Regions from separate parts of the Ruegeria sp. CH6 genome, predicted to be linked through region 3. Evidence: riboswitches for the same ligand, from Rfam matches in the RefSeq annotation. Region 3 holds a riboswitch; each other region holds the start of a gene.
The links. Region 3 has a riboswitch for thiamine pyrophosphate ahead of thiD (bifunctional hydroxymethylpyrimidine kinase/phosphomethylpyrimidine kinase). Riboswitches for the same ligand answer to the same signal wherever they lie in the genome.
Positions count from the first base shown of each region.

Region 1: linked by a shared signal. The riboswitch ahead of thiB (thiamine ABC transporter substrate binding subunit) and the one ahead of thiD (bifunctional hydroxymethylpyrimidine kinase/phosphomethylpyrimidine kinase) in region 3 are both predicted to bind thiamine pyrophosphate.
Region 2: linked by a shared signal. The riboswitch ahead of thiC (phosphomethylpyrimidine synthase ThiC) and the one ahead of thiD (bifunctional hydroxymethylpyrimidine kinase/phosphomethylpyrimidine kinase) in region 3 are both predicted to bind thiamine pyrophosphate.

Region 1 covers NZ_JBQFQS010000005.1:202,291-209,211, reverse strand. The annotation lists gene ACR0CW_RS13590 (ArsB/NhaD family transporter) at 1-1,234, shown strand, start outside; gene ACR0CW_RS13585 (thiamine ABC transporter ATP-binding protein) at 1,410-2,102, opposite strand; gene ACR0CW_RS13580 (thiamine/thiamine pyrophosphate ABC transporter permease ThiP) at 2,089-3,636, opposite strand; gene thiB (thiamine ABC transporter substrate binding subunit) at 3,612-4,592, opposite strand; TPP riboswitch at 4,625-4,731, opposite strand; gene ACR0CW_RS13570 (VOC family protein) at 4,882-5,259, opposite strand; gene ACR0CW_RS13565 (winged helix-turn-helix transcriptional regulator) at 5,299-5,883, shown strand; gene ACR0CW_RS13560 (glutathione S-transferase) at 5,860-6,516, opposite strand; gene queF (preQ(1) synthase) at 6,595-6,921, opposite strand, start outside.
Region 2 covers NZ_JBQFQS010000004.1:319,313-326,233, reverse strand. The annotation lists gene ACR0CW_RS12310 (hypothetical protein) at 1-4,301, shown strand, start outside; TPP riboswitch at 4,443-4,562, shown strand; gene thiC (phosphomethylpyrimidine synthase ThiC) at 4,672-6,462, shown strand; gene ACR0CW_RS12300 (nucleotidyltransferase family protein) at 6,577-6,921, shown strand, end outside.
Region 3 covers NZ_JBQFQS010000012.1:81,305-88,225, forward strand. The annotation lists gene ACR0CW_RS18965 (ABC transporter permease) at 1-447, shown strand, start outside; gene ACR0CW_RS18970 (alpha-ketoglutarate-dependent dioxygenase AlkB family protein) at 444-1,046, opposite strand; gene dnaK (molecular chaperone DnaK) at 1,260-3,167, shown strand; gene dnaJ (molecular chaperone DnaJ) at 3,242-4,390, shown strand; TPP riboswitch at 4,519-4,624, shown strand; gene thiD (bifunctional hydroxymethylpyrimidine kinase/phosphomethylpyrimidine kinase) at 4,667-5,470, shown strand; gene thiO (glycine oxidase ThiO) at 5,467-6,444, shown strand; gene thiS (sulfur carrier protein ThiS) at 6,428-6,622, shown strand; gene ACR0CW_RS19000 (thiazole synthase) at 6,625-6,921, shown strand, end outside.

The sequences.
Region 1 (6,921 bases), on a different contig from region 3:
CCGAGCCATTCTGGCAATGCTTGGCGCATCGCTGATGGTACTGTTCGGGATCATCAATCAGGAACAGGCGGTGGCCGGGGTCGACTCCAATACACTGGCCCTTCTGATTGGCATGATGGTCATTGTGGGTATCACCAGCAAATGCGGACTGTTTCAGTTCGTGGCGATCAAGGCCGCAAAGTCGGTCAAGGCCAATCCTACCGGTATTCTGATCATGTTGACGCTGATCACGGCCGTGTTTTCAGCATTGCTGGATAACGTGACAACCGTCTTGCTTATTGCCCCGATTACCTTGCTGATCACCGAAGCTTTGGAAACGCGCGTCTTCCCGTTTTTTATTGCTGAAATTCTGGCTTCGAATGTCGGGGGCACAGCAACCCTGATCGGTGACCCGCCGAATATTATCATCGGCTCCGCCGCAGGTCTCAGCTTCAATGAGTTTGTTGTGAATCTGGCACCGATTTCGGCGATCTGTCTGGTGGTCCTCACGGGAATTATCTACCTGATGAATCGCAAAGAGCTTGCCAGCATTCCGAAGTCTGCCAGCGAGCGGATTATGGGCTTCAATGAATCCGAAGCGATCACGGATGTAGGTCTGATGATCAAATCGCTGTCTGTTCTGGCGCTGGTGTTGCTCGGTTTCACGTTGGGGCATGGGTATGGTATTCAACCTGGTACCTCCGCATTGGCCGGTGCGGGCTTGTTGATGCTACTGGCCTATGGTCACCAGCACGGCGAAGAGCAGTCGGAATCCGTGCACCATATCTTTGGCGAAGTTGAATGGGTCACGATCTTCTTCTTCGGTGGTCTCTTTGTCATCGTTGCCGGTGTTGAGCATGTAGGTCTGCTGGCTTTCTTCGGTGAGAAGGTGCTGGAGTTGACACAGGGCGATATGATGTGGACCGCGTTCTTCATCTTCTGGGCCTCAGGTATCCTGTCGGCGATCCTCGACAACATTCCCTTCGTGGCGACCATGATTCCGCTGATCGAGTCCACAGCCGACACGTTTGGTGGAGAAGATGCGATTGAACCGCTGTGGTGGTCATTGGCGCTTGGGGCTTGTCTGGGTGGCAACGGTACCTTGCTGGGCGCGAGCGCGAACCTGACGGTCGCAGCTTTTGCCGAGAAAGCAAAGCAGCCCATCGGCTTTATCGCGTTCGCTAAAATTGCATTCCCGATCATGATCCTGACCCTGATGATCGCGAACGTATACATCTGGTTGCGCTACTTCTGACGCATTGCGTTAGATGCGAAACGGCCTTTCATTGTCAGGGGCATGTGAACCTTTGGTTTCATGCCCCTGACGGGCCTTATCTATCTCTACGTACTATGAGAGTGCACGATGCAGCACAGAATGCCCTGACAATGTGCAGGCCTAACATCTGGCAAATCGCCTTGTGCCGAAGCGACTATCCCAGGTAGTTGCGCAGGCTGGGTGGTGGGTTGTCGAGCAACTCTGTCGTTTCAACCGGCGAATGGGCCTGACCTTCGGCAACGAGTATTGTCTGATCGGTAATGCGGCGCGCGTCCTGCGGATCGTGACTGATCATCAACAGAGTTGTGCCAGTCCCCTCAATCAAATCAGCAACTAAATCCAGCATTTCGGCTTTCAAAGCAGGGCCAAGTGCAGCGAACGGTTCATCCAGCAATAGCACCTGACGTCGTTGAACGAGCACTCGGGCCAAAGCCACCCGACTTTGCTGCCCGCCAGATAGCTCAGCGGGTTTGCGAGTGCCCATTCCCGCCAGACTCACACGTGCCAGGGCGGTTTGGACCTCACCTTGTTCGTCAGGGCTTAGTCGTCCATTTGGGCGCACGCCCAAAGCGATATTCTGCTCAGCGGTCAAATGAGGGAACAGGTTGCCGTCCTGAAACAGCATGGCCAGGGGACGCTTGCCCGGTGGCAGGTCTGTTATCTCGGTACCCTGCCAGAATATTTGACCCTGAGTTAGGGAACGAAAACCGGCAATGGTTTCCAGCAATGTCGATTTACCTGCACCTGATGGGCCAATGATTGCAACGCTCGCCCCGGGTTCGATGCCAAGATCGGCGTGCAGGGTGAAATTACCATTTTCAATGACGCAATCACTAAGCTTCAGCATGCCAGCGTCCTCCGCGATCCAATATCCAGAACGCCGACATGGACAACAGCAGCAAAAGCAGCGCCCCTCCGGCGGCGGCTTGCATTTGATAAGCTCCCATCAGGCGGTAAATCTGTAAAGGCAGCGTTGCTATCTGGGCGTCTGCGAACAGTGCGATCACCCCGAGATCTCCCATCGAAAGGGCTGCGGCCAGCCCGGCTGCAAAACCGATCTGCGCGCGCATTCGAGGAAGCAGAATGCGGACAAAGAAGGTCATGTTGGTCATGTCGAGGGAAAGCGCCAGTCGGCCGTGTCGCGACACCACATCGCGCGCGGCCGGGACAAGAATGCGCAATGCGAAGGGCAGAGCCATAACTGCGTTGACCAGCGCCGTCACCGGAAGCGCAAGCGCTGTCGGGTTGGCCACAGGCCTGACAAGGATGAACAGTCCAGTACCAATCACCAGCGGTGATGCGGCCAGCCCGAGGATGCCGCTGAGCTCAACAATGCCATAGCGCCCGGTCGCGACAGCGGTGGCCATGGGCAGCGCCAGCAGCAGCAAGATTACAGTGCTCGCGGCCGCCACCATGACCGAGGTCAATGCGGCGCGGAACACCAAAGCTGGCGTTTCGAAGAGACCAGCAAATCCTGAAATCACAACAGATGCCAAAGGAAGCAGCAGGAACGCGGCCGCTGCAATGATCCATAAGGCATCGGCAATGGGCGCGCCGCCATCCCACCGGCGGATGGGGCGATCCAGCCCGGTGCCGAAGCCGTCTCCGCGAGAAAACCTTAGGGCGGCCAAAGCTGCAGCGGCAGTCAGGGCCAGTTGTAGCGCCGACAACAGTGCAGCACGGCCGAGGTCAAAGTCATAGGTAAAGGCCTGATAGATCGCGAGTTCGATTGTGGTCGCACGGGGCCCGCCACCCAGAGTCAGCGCAACAGCAAAACTGGTCAGGCAAATGGCGAAGATTACCGCAAGCACGCCCGGTAAAATCCGTCTTAGCATCGGCAACTCGATCAACCGGAACATGGCCATTCCGTTGCAGCCTAACTGAGCAGCGAGGCGAAATCGCTCGGCCGGAATTTCTTGCCATCCCTGCAGGATGAGGCGCGTGGCAAGGGGCAAATTGAAGAATACATGGGCCAATACCACACCATGCAGACCGTAGATGCGAATGGGTGCGAAGCCAAAATAGCCCAATATATCAGAGATCCAGCCGGCCCGACCAAAGACCTGCAGCAATCCGATTATCGCAACGATAACGGGAAGAATGAACGGCGCGCCAAGCAGCGCAATCAGCGCGCGACGCCCGGGAAACCGTCGCCGGGCGAGTGCTCGTGCAACCGGAACCGCCAATCCAATACTGAACAGAGCGGAAAGTATCGCTTGGGTAAGTGTAAAGCGCAGGGCAGCCCAGTCGGCCGGACCAAATCCACCGCCTGCTTCGGCACGCAGGGCGACTGCGGCCAGCGTGCCCAGTATCAGCGCGGCGACTAGGGCAGCCGCGCCGATACCCGGCAATGGGCTTACTGGCTGAGCGCGCTCAACCATTCTGCAAGTGCCTGATCCCGCACGTCGGCGGCTTCATCGGGTGAAAAGAGCAGAGCCTTTTCCGGAACGGTCAGGGTTTCAAACCCTTCGGGCAACCCAGCTGCCGGGGTCACTGCCGGGTACATCCAGTTGGTTGTAGGAATAATCTGCTGGAACGCATCCGAAACCATGAATTCCAGGAATTGATCCGCCAGTTCCGGCTGATCAGTCCCGGCGAGTTTCCCTGCCACTTCAACCTGCATGTAATTACCTTCGTCAAAGACAACCGCCGATTTCGAAGCGTCTTCTTCAGCGATCAGGTGATAGGCCGGAGAGGTGGTATAGCTGAGGACCATATCCGATTCACCTTCGAGGAACAGACCATAGGCCTCGGACCACCCTTTGGTGACTGTTACGATATTGTCTGCAAGACCAGCCCAGATTTCGGGTGCCTCGTCGCCATAGGCCGCCTTCACCCACAACAACAGACCAAGACCGGGTGTGGAAGAACGTGGATCCTGAATGATGATCTTTGTCTCGCTGTTCGCCAATTCACGGAAATTCGCTGGGGCCGAGTAATCAGCGTTGTGAACAAAGGCGAAATAGCCCCAGTCGTAGGGCGCAAAAACGTCGTCGGTCCATTCAATCGGCAGCGCGTAGTCAGCTGTAACGGAACTGGGTGCAAACAGACCGGTTTCCTTGGCCGCATTAATTAGACTGGTATCCAGTCCCAGCACCACGTCAGCTTCCGAGTTTTCGCCCTCAAGCCGGATACGTGACAGCAGGGCGGCGCCATCTTCAACGCCAACAAGATTCAGATCGCAATTGCAGACCGCTTCAAAAGCTTCTTCGACCTGCGGACCCGGCCCCCAGTCCGAGACAAAGCTGTCATAGGTGTACACGGTGAGCTGAGGTTTGTCGGCGGCAATAGCCGAAGTTGCACTCAGTAATCCCGCAGCAATCAGCAGATGTTTCATATCATCCTCCATTGCGGCGAGAGGGCAAGGATGGATGAAACCGTCACCTTTCCCTCCGCCGGTTCTAGCCGGTTCAGGTTCAACGGGTTCGCCTGATAGGCATCTCAGCGCGGCATGCCACGCACCCCGAGGTGAAGCTGTGATTAGGAGGATGGAGACCCGATTACAACTATAATCGCGTCACCCAGGGTGCACGAACCGAAAGGTAGCGCTCACAAATTGCTCATATCTGACATTAATTGCAGATCGTTGCCGCAACTTCGGCAACGATCCTTGAGTCTACAATTCCTCAGGACCCGCCCGTCAAATCTTGGGCAAGCATGAAGGCATTGCCATCGGGGTCATAGAATGTTGCCGTCTTGACCATGCCTTCGACTACATCTGTTGGGCCGTCAAACTGAACATCAGCCTGTTCTAGCTTTTGCCTTGCGCTGTCTAGGTCGGCGATGCCGAATACAGGGACGCAGTTTCCGGGCGCGGGTTTGGTGTGCTCACCAAGCCCAAGGGTTACGCCCTTGGTCAGGGTTTCTAGCTCTGACCAACCTGCCTCATCTGCATGATAAAGCGTTTTGAAGCCAAGCATGCTCTCGTACCAATCGGCGCTGGCGTGACGATCCTTAACCGACAGCGCAATTGTTATGGTTTCTTCCAGGGAAATGAGCGGCATCATCTTTCCTTTTAAGGTAAAATATAGTAACTATACTTTATGTACATTGATGCACTTGTCAACATCACTTCGCGGGCGTGGGCCCTGCCCATTCTTTCCAATCTTCACGAAGGTGTCCCTGGGCGGCAGGCGCCATTGTTGGCTGCAACCGGCGCGGGCCGTACGTCATTCTCTCAGAGTGTAGATCATCTCATCCAAATTGGATTGCTTGAGCGAAACCCGGGCTACGGCCATCCGTTGCGACCGGAATTTCGACTGACACAGCGTGGTGCAGTGGCAGCCCGGTTCGCCAATCAGATCCTGTCTGCGACCAGCGAAGATAATCAGGATCTGCTTCGGCGCTCATGGACGTTGCCGGTTCTGGCAACCCTTCACGAACTGAGCCACTTTAACGAGATCAGGCGAAACCTGCTGACGATCACTGATCGCGCCCTCTCACAGTCCTTGCGGATGATGGAAGAGCGGGACTGGGTGCAACGCGACATCGATGATGGCGCACGGCCACCCCGTGCGACTTACCATCCGATAAATACCGGTGAAACAATCACAGCAATCACAGGTCCGGTGATTGTGTTCAAAACCGGTTCGCAGTTGCGGCAGTTAAAGGTCGGAGACAGCGTCTGAGGTTCCGAACCAGATCGGCACATCACCTTCTGACCAAGGGGCGTATTTGTGCATGATTTGCCCAAAGGTGTCGCTTGCCAGAAACTGGTCCAGCCATCTGATCAGGTTGGGCCAAGGCTGAGCGTCAAACCACACACGGTCAATATTTGCGAACTGGCGCACGAATGGCAGCATTGCCAGATCTGCAATCGTTGGTCGATCTCCGAACAGCCACGCCTGCCCATCCAGTTTTTGGTCAAAGTCGGTCAGATAGGTGGCAGCTTTTTGTCGCTCAACCTCTTCGTCCAGATCGGGATATCGCGTGGCGTATTTGGTGTGATCCAGCGCATCCTTGAACGGGCCGTCATTTGTTGAGATCAGCTCCCAACCTTCCTTTGGCATATCGAGCAACTGTTGGGGGTCGCTCTCTTCCAAAGCCCAGATCATAATGTCCAGACTCTCATCCAGAACCTGATCATTGGTTCGAAGTGCGGGCACTGTCCCAGACGCTGAAGTATCAAGAAAAGCCTGTGGTTTGTCCCGCAGCAGGATCTCACGCAGCTCGACCTTTACACCCGCGCTGACCAGCGCGAGGCGCGCCCTCATCGCATAAGGACACCGACGAAACGTCCAGAAAACAGGGTGCTGAGCCATATCGCGATCTATCCGGCTTTCTGTGTCATAGTCAAATATGCGGGCGCAGCGCTCGATTGCCCCGCCCGCATCATCAGCTCAGCCGCGCCCGCGATACGGTGGCACTCCCTGATCGGGAATCCAGACGCCTTCGGGCATCGCACCGGTTTGCCAGAACACATCAATCGGTATGCCCCCGCGCGGATACCAATATCCGCCGATACGCAGCCAGCGGGGTTCAAGGAACTCTGTCAGACGCCGCGCGATCGAGATTGTGCAATCCTCGTGAAATGCACCGTGGTTCCGGAAAGAACCAAGGAACAGTTTCAGTGACTTGCTTTCGACCAGCCACTCACCCGGTACGTAGTCGATCACCAGATGTGCAAAGTCGGGTTGTCCCGTCATCGGGCAGAGCGAGGTAAATTC
Region 2 (6,921 bases), on a different contig from region 3:
CAATCAACGTTCGCGCCAACGCAAGCTCATCGGCCACCGCCGCCGCCGTCTATCTGTCCGGCGATTTCGATGGCAGCTTTTCGAATACCGGTTCTATCTCGGTTGTCTCGAACTCAACCGACGACGAAGGCGTTGCCAATGGTCTCTACGTGAGCGGAGCCATGACCGGTAACATCGTCAACGGGGGCAGCATCGATATTCGGGCCGAGGGCGTTTCTTCGGCGACAGCAGCAGCCTTTGATATCCGTGGTGGCCTGACCGGTAACTTCGTCAACACCGGAACTGTAACCGTCAACGCCACAGACACCACTGATGACGAAGCCGAGGCCTATGCCCTGACCGTGCGTGGTGGCATGGAAGGCGATATCTTTAACAGCGGCACCATTGCTGTCCGGGGCGACGGCTACTCATCGGCGACCGTCGCAGGATTCGAGATTCGCGGTGGACTGGAAGGCAACTTTCACAACACCGGATCGATCACTGCCATTGCGACTGATGAAACCGAAGAAGCTGAAGCCTATGGCCTTTATGTCAGCGGCGGCATGACTGGCAATATCGTCAACTCCGGATCGGTTCAGGCGATCGGACATGCGTATTCCTCTGCGACCATTGCCGGCTTTTACATCACAAGCGGCCTGACCGGCGATTTCAACAATTCCGGTTCGGTGACCGCTATTGCCACAGATCAGACCGATTCCGCCGAGGCGTATGGCCTGTATGTCTCAAGCGGCGTGGACGGTAACGTCACCAACAGCGGGACGATCTCGGCTACGGCATTTGCCGAAGAGGATGGAGCTTATGCATACGGCATATACTCGTCCTCCGATGTGAATGGCGATTTCGTCAACACCGGCGCGCTGATTTCACAGGCGACGGAAACCGCTGACTTTGCATCTGCTGTCGGATTCTACAGCGGTGGCGATGTGACAGGGAATGTCGGCAACAGCGGTTCGGTGGTTGTGCGCGCGTTGGGACAGACCTCTGCCTCTGCACGCGGTTTCCATTTCGGCGAGGGGCTGGACGGAGCCTTCTTTAATTCGGGCACCATCGACGTCAGATCGGTTAGCGCCGCTGCTCGGTCACGACCTGTTCCCCCTCCACCACCATTTGCAGTTGTCCCACCGGATGCAAGCGGCGTCTTCGTAGACGGCGGTGTCTCGAGCGATTTCATCAACACTGGTTCCGTCGCAGTGCGTCACGATGCAGTGACCGAGGCCAATGCCGCAGGCTTCTACATTGGTGAAGATCTTGATGGCAACTTCGTAAACCAGGGCTCCATCTCTGTCACGGCCAACTCAAGCGATGACGAGGGCGTCGCCACCGGGTTGTACGTTGGCGGCGCAATGACCGGAAGCATCTTCAACTCCGGCAACATCAACATTCGTGCGGATGGGGTATCATCAGCTACGGCGATCGCATTCGATATACGTGATGGGTTGACAGGCGATTTCGTCAACACCGGAACGATTACGGTGCATGCACGCGATGTCGTGGATGATGAAGTCGAGGCTTTTGGGCTTCAAGTTCGCAATGGCATGACCGGAAACATCATCAACACTGGCACTGTCGACATTCGTGGAGAGGGTTATTCCTCGGTCACTGCGACAGCCTTTGAAATCAGTGGCGATTTCAACGGAACCTTCCGCAACAGCGGAACGATCAGTGCCGTCGCCATCGACCAGACGGATGAGGCTTATGCCTATGGTCTGTATGTCAGCGGCGAAATGGAAGGCGATATCATCAACACCGGCACCATCTCGGTCCGAGGTGAGGGGAATTCTTCAGCAACCGTCGCGGGTATATACATCCGCAATGGCCTTGAAGGTAACTTTGTGAATTCCGGTTCAATCAGTGCAGTCGCGACTGACGAAACGGAAGAAGCAGAAGCCTACGGCCTGTATGTCAGAGGCGGGATGACCGGCAATATCGTCAACACCGGTTCGGTGAGCGCCCGAGGAGAGGGTTACTCATCTGCGACCGTCTATGGATTCTATATCCGCAGCGGACTTACCGGAGACTTCTTCAATTCCGGCTCCGTCAATGCCTTTGCACAGGACGAAACATCCTCGGCCGAAGCCTATGGCCTGTATGTCAGTGGTGGGTTCGAAGGTAATGCGATCAACAACGGCGTCATAACCGTGCAGGCGATCGCCGATGAATCCCAGGCCTATGCATATGGCATCTACTCATCCTCAACGCTGGATGGTGACTTTACCAATACCGGCACGATCTCGGCACAGGCAACTGCACCCGATTCCTTTGCTTCGGCAGCCGGTTTCTATGCCGGTGCGCTTGTAAGTGGGAACATCGCAAACAGCGGCACGATATCAGCGCAGGCGCAGGGTCTTGGCTCTGAAGCGCAAGCGTATGGCATCTACGCGAGCGGAGTAGACGGCAACGTTTCGAACAGCGGAGCAATCACGGTTAAGGCCGATGGTGAAACCTCTGCAACAGCAGGCGGTGTCTATATCAGCAACGCGTTAGCGGGCAGCTTCACCAATGCGGGTTCGATCAACGTGACCTCCACGGATGCCACGGACGAGGCCGAAGGATATGGTCTCTATGTCGGGGACGATGTCGCGGGCGACATCACCAACAGCGGCTCCATCACTGTTTCAGCCAAGGGTGAAACAAGTGCGTCGGCTTATGCAGGCGCCATCCAGATCAGGGACGGTTTTGACAGCACGCTCTCGAATTCTGGCACCATCAGTACCACCAGTATTTCAGGTGCAGATGATGCTACCGCGCGTGGCGTCTATGTGCGTGGGAACACCGGGGGTCGCGTTGCGAACACCGGCAGCATCATGGTTCGGGCCGAAGGTGCCCAGAATGTCAGAGCGCAGTCGATCCTGCTCTATGATGAGGTCACCGCAGACATCTCCAACACAGGCACCATCAGCGCCGCTGCAGCAATAGCGAACGGCACTAACGATGCCGAAGCGCTGGCTGCGGGTATCTGGGTCGAGAATATGCAGGGCACGTTCTCAAACACCGGATCTATCACGGCAAGCGCAACGGGTGGTCCCGCTGCGAATGCATATGGTCTGTATTTCGAGAACTTTGACGGCGTGATTACGGATGTAGGAACCATCTCGGCCACTTCCGACGGCGGTGATGCTTATGCGATCTATCTGGGAACCGGCAAAGGTGTCCTGAACGTAGATACGAAAGACAACATCTCGGGCCGGATCCGTGTTGGTGATCACGATGTGAATCTGGACGCACAAGGGGGTAGCAAAGTCTTCAGCTTTGAGGACGCCGCACCAACTGTGGGAACATTCACCACCAAGATTTCGGATCAGGACTCTGCCTGGTTTGTCCAGAACGAAGGTGGGGCAGCTCCGGTATATGCTGTCGTTGACGGGACCGACGTTGCAACGCCGGGCGATGTCGTCGCCATGTTTGGCAGCGTAGTAGGCAGCAGCGGCAATGCGCTGCAGTTCCAGCAAGCCCCGCAGGTAACACAAGGTGTTTCGTTCAGAAATGCGCCCGGTGCGACTTTCGGTGGGTTCCGCCCGTTTGCAATGATCGACGCAGAATATCGCGAGTTCGAGAATGATCCTGACGTCAAAACCGATGTGAAGCTGTTCAACGGCAGTGCCGGACTTTCCGGCCAGACAGAAAACGGCATTGCACTGGCTTTTGGTATGGGCGTGTTCACGGCCGATGGTGATAGCCGCACGACCGACTTTGACACCACCGGCTTCTATCTGGATGCAGCGGTGGGTCGCCAGTTTGGCGCGTTCACGGTTGAGGCCGGGCTTGGTTACGGCTGGCTTTCGACTGATCGAACACGTCAGATCACGGGCAGCGCCGATGCAAAGGCAGATTATGACAGCACACTGCTGACTGCACATATCGGTGTTGAGCGCGCGTTCGATGTCAGCGACAATTTCGGGCTGATCGGTTTTGCAGACGCCAGATATACCAATCAGAAGGATGATGGTTACACGGAAACCGGCTCGGTCGCGAATGCCACGGTCGGAGACATCACAACCGAGGTGATCGAAGCCCGGTTGGGTGCCGAAGTTGAAAAACAATTCAACAATGGCGGAGTTCTGTCAGGCCAGCTAAGCGGTGTGCTGCGCCGTGGTCTGGGGGATTCGCAGGCCGATGTCTCCGTCTTCTCATCAACTCAGAATGTGATCTTTGCATCGACAGACTTTACCGGTGCAAGCGTCGCAGTTGGTTATGAGAAAGATCTGGTTCAGGACATGCTGCTGGAGCTGAAGGCCGAACAGGAGATCGGCGATAATGCTCAGGGCCCGTTCCTGCGCGCCGGTCTTAAGTGGTCGTTCTAAAATAAAAATCTCTGCGGCACCTACCCGGTGCCGCAGAGACAAATTCCTGATGACAGCGCCCTCCTACCTAACGCTGTGTTTATGTAAATCGAAACATGGCTGAATAAGGGCTTGTCTCAGACGTGGTGCCTGAGCTAACCAAAGGTCACGCAGGGGAGTCCCACCGAGGGGACTGAGAGGCTGACGGGGCATTGCCCGGCGACGCGACCCTTTGAACCTGACCCAGTTGATACTGGCGTAGGAAGCTAGGGCGCGCAGGCCATGGATCCGGGCGGGCGCACTCCGAACAGGGGGCCGTACACCCTCTCGTTTCCCCAAGCCAAAACTCATCTGGTGTCTTTTTGAGTTGAACTGCTTGAGGAGCACCAACATGAATGTCCCCAACCCCAAAATCACCACAGGTGAACTGCCTGCTTCGTGTAAGATCTATGTGAATGGCACACTGCACCCTGACGTCCGCGTTCCAATGCGCGAGATTTCGGTCCACCCGACAGCGGGTGAGCCGCCGTTGCCGGTCTATGACAGCTCCGGCCCCTACACCGATCCGAACGTGATCACCGACATTCGACAAGGCCTGACACCATTGCGTCGCAAATGGATCGAATCGCGCGGCGATGTCGAGGAGTATGAAGGGCGCGAGATCAAGCCCGAGGATAACGGGTTTGTAGAAGGCGACCGCCTGACGCCCGAGTTTCCGGTGCGCCCGCGGCCTCTGCGCGCAACAGATGGCAAGGCGGTGACGCAACTCGCTTACGCCCGCGCCGGGATCGTGACGCCAGAGATGGAGTTCATTGCCATCCGCGAAAACCAGCTGCGCGAGGCCGTGGCCGAGCAACGTGAAGGCAATGATTGGGGTGCCAACATACCGGACTATGTGACTCCGGAATTTGTGCGGGATGAGGTCGCCGCAGGTCGCGCGATCATCCCCGCCAATATCAACCACCCCGAAAGCGAACCTATGATCATCGGGCGCAATTTTCTGGTCAAGATCAACGCCAATATGGGGACCTCGGCGGTGACCTCTTCGATGGAAGAGGAGGTGGACAAGATGGTCTGGTCGATCCGCTGGGGCGCCGACACGGTCATGGACCTGTCCACAGGCCGCAATATCCACAACACCCGTGAATGGATTATCCGCAACTCACCGGTTCCGATCGGCACCGTGCCGCTCTATCAGGCGCTGGAAAAGGTGAACGGCATTGCCGAGGACCTGACATGGGAGGTGTTCCGTGACACGCTGATCGAGCAGGCCGAACAAGGCGTGGACTATTTCACCATCCATGCGGGCGTGCGCCTGCACATGGTTCCAATGACGGTGAACCGGGTGACGGGCATCGTGTCGCGCGGCGGATCGATCATGGCCAAGTGGTGCCTGCATCACCACAAGGAAAGCTTCCTGTATGAGCATTTCGATGAGATTTGCGACATCTGCCGGGCCTATGATGTGTCGTTCAGTCTCGGGGACGGTCTGCGTCCCGGCTCCATTGCTGACGCCAATGACGAAGCACAGTTTGCCGAGCTCGAGACGCTGGGGGAGCTGACTAAGATCGCCTGGGCAAAGGACTGTCAGGTAATGATCGAAGGCCCCGGCCATGTGGCGATGCACAAGATCAAAGAGAACATGGACAAACAGCTGGAGTGCTGCCACGAGGCCCCCTTCTACACGCTTGGCCCCCTGACCACCGACATCGCACCCGGTTATGACCACATCACCAGTGGCATTGGCGCGGCGATGATCGGCTGGTTCGGTTGCGCGATGCTCTGTTACGTCACGCCCAAGGAGCATCTGGGGCTTCCGGATCGGGACGACGTGAAAACCGGCGTGATCACCTATAAGATCGCCGCCCATGCGGCGGATCTGGCAAAGGGACTTCCAGGCGCGCAACGCCGTGACGATGCCCTGTCGCGTGCCCGGTTTGAATTCCGTTGGGAAGATCAATTCAACCTGTCGCTCGACCCCGACACCGCGCGCGAATTCCACGACCAGACTCTGCCGAAACAAGCGCACAAGGTCGCTCATTTCTGTTCGATGTGCGGGCCGAAATTCTGCTCGATGCGGATCAGCCACGACATCCGGTCCGAGGCGCAAAAAGAAGGAATGGAGGCCATGGCCGCCAAGTTCCGGGAAGGTGGAGATCTTTACCTGCCTGTTGAAGACTGACCGGTATGGCGAGACCGGTCCAACCGGTCTCGCATCCGTCTGAAATACGGACCTAGGAGATGTTACATTGAACACCTAAATAGACCGCATCAGGCAAAAAAACAGGGTTTACCGGTGACTAACGGACTGAGTGAGCAACACAGCAACGCCATAAAATATTGGGCAAAGCAGCATTCAATTATTCGAAAAGTGATCCTCTTCGGCAGCCGGGCTCGTGGTACGCATTCCGCAAACAGCGACTTTGATCTGGCAATACAAGTGTTCCCGGCCAGCCCGCATCACTATGCTCAGATGGCCTATATGGACTGGCATGACCGCCGCGTGGAAGATCTGGAAGCTGCGCTGAATCACAGGGTTCAGCTTGAGTGGTTTGCACCGGGGGCAGGACTGGCCATCGAAAGATCGATAAAATCCGAAGGCGTCACGGTTTTCTTTCGTCAGTACTTCGAAGACGAGGCC
Region 3 (6,921 bases):
CAAATTGTTTCGTTGATCGTGATCCTGTTCCTCTACAGCGTGACGATCTCCCCAATCGAGATTCAGGATCCGGGTGGTGCATTCGCGATGCTTGTTTTGGCCTGGTTCACTGGGTGTACGGTTGGTCTGATCTTCATGGCACTGAAACCATGGATTCCGCAGACTTCGGAGATACTCAACAATGTCTATCGCCGGATGAACATGATCTTTTCCGGAAAGATGGTTGTGGCGAACGCGCTCGGGGGTGCTTGGTTGGCGGCATTCGCATGGAACCCATTGTTTCACGTAATCGACCAATGCCGGGGGTTCGTATTCCGGAACTATTTTCCAAGAAACACAAGTTGGGAATACGCTCTTTGGGTCGGGCTCGCGTTGATGATGATCGGGTTGCTGGGCGTGTTCTTTACCCGCAAACACGTATCGCAGAGCTGGAGTGCGCGTCGCTAGGTTGCAACGCGCAGGGTTAGGTTGATGCGGCCACCTTTGGGCAACAACCGGGATGAACCAAACCGGATCCGGTCGACCCCGTGATATGCAAGACGCGCCGGACCGCCCATGATCACAATATCACCTGAGTTCAGCCAGATGGACTCGGTCTTGCCGCCCCGGGTCGTGTTTCCAATTCGAAAGAGTGCATCATCGCCCAGCGAGACAGACAGTACGGGCCAAGAGAAATCCGCTTCGTCCTTGTCCTGGTGAAGGCCCATCCGGGCACCCTCGCCATAATAGTTGATCAGGCAGCAATCGGGATCGCGATCGGGACTGCACAGGTCTTTCCACATCTGCAGGATAACATCCGGAATAGCAGGCCATGCCGCGCCTTTCGGATGGGTGTCCTGATACCGATACCCGGCTTTGTCTGACACCCAGCCCAGACCCCCGGCCGAGGTCATGCGTACGGACATCTGCTTGCCCGATGGGGTGGTGGGATGGAACAGGGGCGCGGATTTCAGAATCGGACGCAAGACATCGATCAGCTGCGTCTGCGCGGCCCCGTCCAGATAGCCTTTTCTGATATCGAACCCCCGCAAAAGCAGCCGTGCCATTCAAGAATCCCCAATCCTTGCCAAAACCTTGCCAAAAAAGGCTACAGAATCCCGAAAACCTGCATTTCAGAACGCTTGCAGGCCTCTTGTCCCGCCCTTATATACGCCGGGACGCGCGATGGTGTAGTGCTGTCGCGCAGCACTGATCGGGGCCGGATGCCATAACGGGTCCGGACCTCGGGACATCGCCTTGAAGAGAAAGGGATTGAAAATATGGGAAAAGTAATCGGCATTGACCTCGGTACCACAAACTCGTGCGTTGCCATCATGGATGGCTCGCAGCCGAAGGTCATCGAAAACGCAGAAGGGGCGCGGACCACGCCCTCGATCGTCGCCTTCACCGAAGATGAGCGACTGGTCGGTCAGCCTGCAAAACGCCAGGCGGTCACCAACCCCGACAACACCATCTTTGGCGTAAAGCGTCTGATCGGTCGTCGTGTGGATGATGCAGAAGTCGAAAAAGATAAGAAAATGGTGCCGTACGCCATCGTCGATGGCGGCAATGGCGACGCGTGGGTTGAAGCCCGCGGTGAAAAATACTCCCCAAGCCAGATCTCGGCCTTCACTCTGGGTAAGATGAAGGAAACCGCCGAGAGCTATCTGGGTGAGGAAGTCACGCAGGCGGTGATCACCGTTCCGGCATACTTCAACGACGCACAGCGTCAGGCCACCAAAGACGCCGGTAAAATCGCCGGTCTGGAAGTGCTGCGGATCATCAACGAGCCGACAGCAGCTGCGCTGGCCTATGGTCTGGACAAGGAAGAAACCCAAACCATCGCGGTTTATGACCTTGGTGGTGGTACCTTCGACGTAACCATTCTGGAAATCGACGATGGCCTGTTCGAGGTTAAGTCGACCAACGGCGACACCTTCTTGGGTGGTGAAGACTTTGACATGCGCATCGTCAACTACCTGGCGGATGAGTTCAAAAAGGAACACGGTGTCGATCTGTCTCAGGACAAGATGGCCCTGCAGCGTCTGAAAGAAGCTGCTGAAAAAGCCAAGATCGAGCTGTCCTCGACCTCGCAGACCGAAATCAACCAGCCGTTCATCTCGATGGGTGCAAACGGTCAGCCGCTGCACATGGTCATGAAACTGACTCGTGCCAAGCTGGAATCGCTGGTTGGCGACCTGATCAAGAAGTCGATGAAGCCTTGCCAGGCTGCTCTGAAAGACGCAGGCCTGTCGGCTGGCGACGTGGACGAGGTTGTTCTGGTCGGTGGTATGACCCGGATGCCGAAAGTGATCGAAGAGGTCACCAAGTTCTTCGGTAAAGAGCCGCACAAGGGTGTGAACCCGGACGAAGTTGTTGCCATGGGCGCCGCCATTCAGGCCGGTGTTCTGCAGGGCGACGTCAAAGACGTGGTTCTGCTGGACGTGACCCCGCTGTCGCTGGGCATCGAGACGCTGGGTGGCGTGTTCACCCGCCTAATCGACCGCAACACGACGATCCCGACCAAAAAGTCTCAGGTCTTCTCGACCGCTGAGGACAATCAGAACGCCGTGACCATCCGCTGTTTCCAGGGTGAGCGCGAAATGGCCGCGGACAACAAGATCCTGGGTCAGTTCAATCTGGAAGAGATCCCGCCCGCACCGCGCGGCATGCCTCAGATCGAGGTGACTTTTGACATCGATGCCAACGGCATTGTCTCGGTTTCGGCCAAGGACAAAGGCACCGGCAAAGAGCAGAAGATCACCATCCAGGCCTCGGGCGGTCTGTCGGACGAAGATATCGACAAGATGGTCAAGGACGCCGAGGAAAACGCCGAGGCAGACAAGGCCCGCAAAGAGCTGGTCGAAGCCAAGAACCAGGCCGAAAGCCTTGTTCACGCGACCGAGAAATCGATCGAGGAACATGGCGACAAGGTCGACCCGTCGACCGTCGAAGCGATCGAGCTGGCCGTTGCCGCGCTCAAGGATGAGCTGGAAACGGACAATGCGGACAAGATCAAGTCGGGCATCCAGAACGTGACCGAAGCGGCCATGAAACTGGGTGAAGCCATCTATAAGGCGCAAGCGGAAGAGGGCGAAGATGAGCCTGCCGCCGCGGATGCCGCACCGGGTGATGACGATATTGTCGATGCCGAGTTCGAAGATCTGGACGACGACAAGCGTAACTAACGGGTAACCGGGCCAATTTGGGCCGGTCCGGTTGCCGGGCCGGCCCGATTACGTTGAGGCATAAGGAAATACTGATGTCAAAACGCGACTATTACGAAGTGCTCGGCGTGTCCAAGAGCGCTTCGTCGGATGAAATCAAAAAGGGCTTTCGCAAAAAAGCCAAAGAGCTTCATCCAGACCGCAACAAGGACAATCCGGATGCTGAAGCGCAGTTCAAAGAGGCCAACGAGGCCTATGATGTGCTGCGTGATGCCGACAAAAAAGCAGCTTATGACCGCTTTGGTCATGCTGCGTTTGAGAACGGCATGGGTGGCGGTGGTCGTCCCGGTGGCGGATTTGGCTCTGGTGATTTCTCCAGCGCGTTTTCGGATGTCTTCGACGATCTGTTCGGCGATTTCATGGGTGGCCAGCGTGGCGGCGGCGGTGGACGTCGTGCGGCACGTGGATCGGACCTGCGCTACAATCTGCGCGTAACGCTGGAAGAAGCCTATTCCGGCCTGCAGAAAACTATCAATGTACCCACTGCCGTGGCCTGTTCATCCTGTGATGGCACCGGTGCGGAAAGTGGTGTTGAGCCAACAACCTGTCCGACCTGTTCGGGTATGGGCAAGGTGCGGGCGCAACAGGGCTTCTTCACGGTCGAACGAACCTGTCCGACCTGTTCTGGCCTTGGTCAGATCATCAAGAACCCCTGTAAATCCTGCAACGGCGCGGGCCGTGTCGAAAAAGAGCGTGCTCTTTCGGTCAATATCCCTGCCGGTGTTGAAACCGGTACTCGTATTCGCCTTGCTGGCGAGGGTGAGGCCGGAATGCGGGGTGGCCCTCCGGGGGATCTCTACATATTTGTCGAAGTCGCGCAGCATCAGCTGTTCGAGCGTGACAGCATAAACCTTTACTGCCGCGTTCCGGTAAGCATGGCCAAGGCTGCGCTGGGCGGTTCGATCGAAGTACCGACCATTGATGGTGGTCGTGGTCGCGTGCAGATCCCGGCCGGCAGCCAGTCTGGCCGCCAGATGCGTCTGCGTAGCAAGGGTATGCCCGCGCTGCGTGGTGGCGGAGTTGGCGACATGTTCATCGAACTGGCCGTCGAGACACCGGTGAACCTGACCAGCCGTCAGAAAGAACTGCTGCGTGAGTTCGAGGATCTGGGCGAAGACAACCACCCGGAATCAAAGAGCTTTTTCTCATCTGTCAAATCCTTTTGGGATGGGATGAAGGGCTAAGAGCCCAGCAATCAAGAATGTCAGGCCGGTTCGTCAGAGCCGGCCTTTTTTTGTTCCTTAGGTCCAGTTTGATCTGAAACCGGTTCAGATTGGCCCTTGAAACCCGGTCCAAGCCCTGAGATTGTCCGCGCGAACCGTTGGGGTGCCCCGTCTTGGGGCTGAGAGGCGTGAATGCGCTAACCCATCGAACCTGATCCGGGCAATACCGGCGTAGGGAACGGTCTTAGTGCACAGACGTTTTCCATGCCCGTTGCCCTTTGAATATGGAGCAACGACATGGCGCATATTGCCCTGACAATCGCAGGATCGGACAGCGGAGGTGGTGCCGGAATTCAGGCCGACCTCAAGGCGATGTCCGCGCTGGGTGTCTATGGCGCCAGCGTTCTGACCGCAGTGACGGCGCAAAACACTCAGGCGGTGACCGCGGTACACGGCATCCCGTTGGAGGTGATCTCCGCGCAGATCGAAGCGGTTCTGAGCGACCTCGACGTCGGTGCGATCAAAATCGGGATGTTGGCAACACCCGAAATCATCCAGACAGTGGCTCAGGGGATTTCTGGTTTCGAAGGTCCGGTTGTGCTTGACCCGGTGATGGTCGCTAAATCCGGTGATGCCCTGTTGGCCGCTGAGGCGGTTCAGACCTTGCGTGACGTGCTGTTGCCCCGTGCAACGGTGATAACGCCCAACCTGCCCGAAGCAGCCTGTCTGCTGGAACAAACCGCAGCCAGGACGCCCGAAGATATGATCGCCCAAGGTCTTGGCCTTTGTGAGATGGGTGCACGTGCCGTTCTGATGAAAGGCGGTCATGGAGAGGGCGAAATCTGCCACGACTTACTGATTGATGCGTCGGGTAAAGTGGCTGATTTCAAAGCGCCTCGCAAATCCACAAGAAACACTCACGGCACCGGGTGCACATTGTCATCTTCGATTGCCGCCGGACTTGCACAGGGATTGAACCTGACAGAAGCAGTGACTCAGGCGCATGGATATCTGCAGGGCGCAATTGCCCGCGCAGATGACCTTTGCATAGGGCAGGGCCATGGTCCGGTGCACCATTTCCATCAGGTCTGGTCGGCGTGACGGTCTGGTCTGTCATAGGTGCCGGTGTTGCCGGTCTGGCGGTCGCGAGTGAACTGGTTTCCCGCGGCGCACGCGTTCAGGTCTTTGATCCTGGCGGCCCGCCTGGCCCACATGGGTGTTCCTGGTGGGCTGGTGGCATGCTGGCACCATGGTGTGAATACGAGAACGCCGAGGAACCTGTGCTGCGACTGGGTCAACAGGCCATCGATTGGTGGGCGGGCCGGACGCAGGTACACCGATGCGGAACCCTTGTTGTTGCCAATGCCCGGGATTTGCCGGATCTGCGTCGTTTCGCACGTCGTACCGAAGGTTTTGAACAGGTTGAACAGGCGAAAATTGCCGCATTAGAGCCTGACTTACATGGATTCGGAAAGGGCTTGCATTTTAGCGCAGAGGCGCATGTCGATCCCCGGCAGGCGCTGAACTATCTCTATCGTCAGCTGCGCGAACAGGGGGTGGAGTTTCATCAGAAACTCGCACCTGCGAAGTTGGAGAATCCAATCGACTGCCGCGGGCTGCATGCGCGTGAGTACTTGCACGATCTGCGCGGCGTGAAGGGTGAGATGCTGGTAATCCGCTGCCCGGATGTGGCGCTGAACCGCCCCGTACGCCTGCTGCATCCACGCATGCCGCTTTACATCGTGCCGCGCGGCGACGGCATTTACATGCTGGGTGCCACGATGATCGAATCCGAAGACAGCAGCCGTATCACTGCGCGTTCGATGCTGGAGCTGCTGAGCGCGGCCTATGCCCTGAACCCAGCCTTTGGAGAGGCAGAGGTGTTGGAAATCGGTGTCGATCTTCGCCCAGCCTTTCCTGACAACCTGCCACGCATCCGGCGGCTGGGTCGGACAATCTATGCCAATGGCCTCTATCGCCACGGCTATCTGCTGGCGCCTGCATTGGCGCAGGGCGTTGCCGATCTGGCGTTGGAAAACAAACACTCGGAGATGGTTGATGAAGATCGTCCTTAACGGTGAATCGCGCGACGTGCGCGCGGAAACCTTGTCTGAACTGCTGAAGGAATGCGGGTTCTCTGGTCGCGTTGCCACGGCAGTGAACGAAGATTTCGTCCCGTCCAGTCTGCGCATTGCCCACAAACTGGCCGAAGGCGACCGGATCGAAGTTGTTGCGCCAATGCAGGGGGGCTGAGCATGAAACGGTTTTACGGCACCGATTTGCCAACCCCCCTGATGCTGGGAACAGCGCAATATCCCAGCCCTGCTATTCTGGAACAGGCTTTTCGCCAAAGCGCAGCAGGCGTGGCCACGGTTTCGCTCCGCCGTGAAGGGGCGGGCGGCGCGGGACAGACGTTCTGGTCCATGATCCGTGAGCTTGGCGTGCTGGTTTTGCCGAACACGGCTGGATGCCACACGGTCAAAGAGGCAGTTACCACGGCTCATATGGCACGTGAGGTGTTTGATACGCCCTGGATCAAGCTGGAACTGATC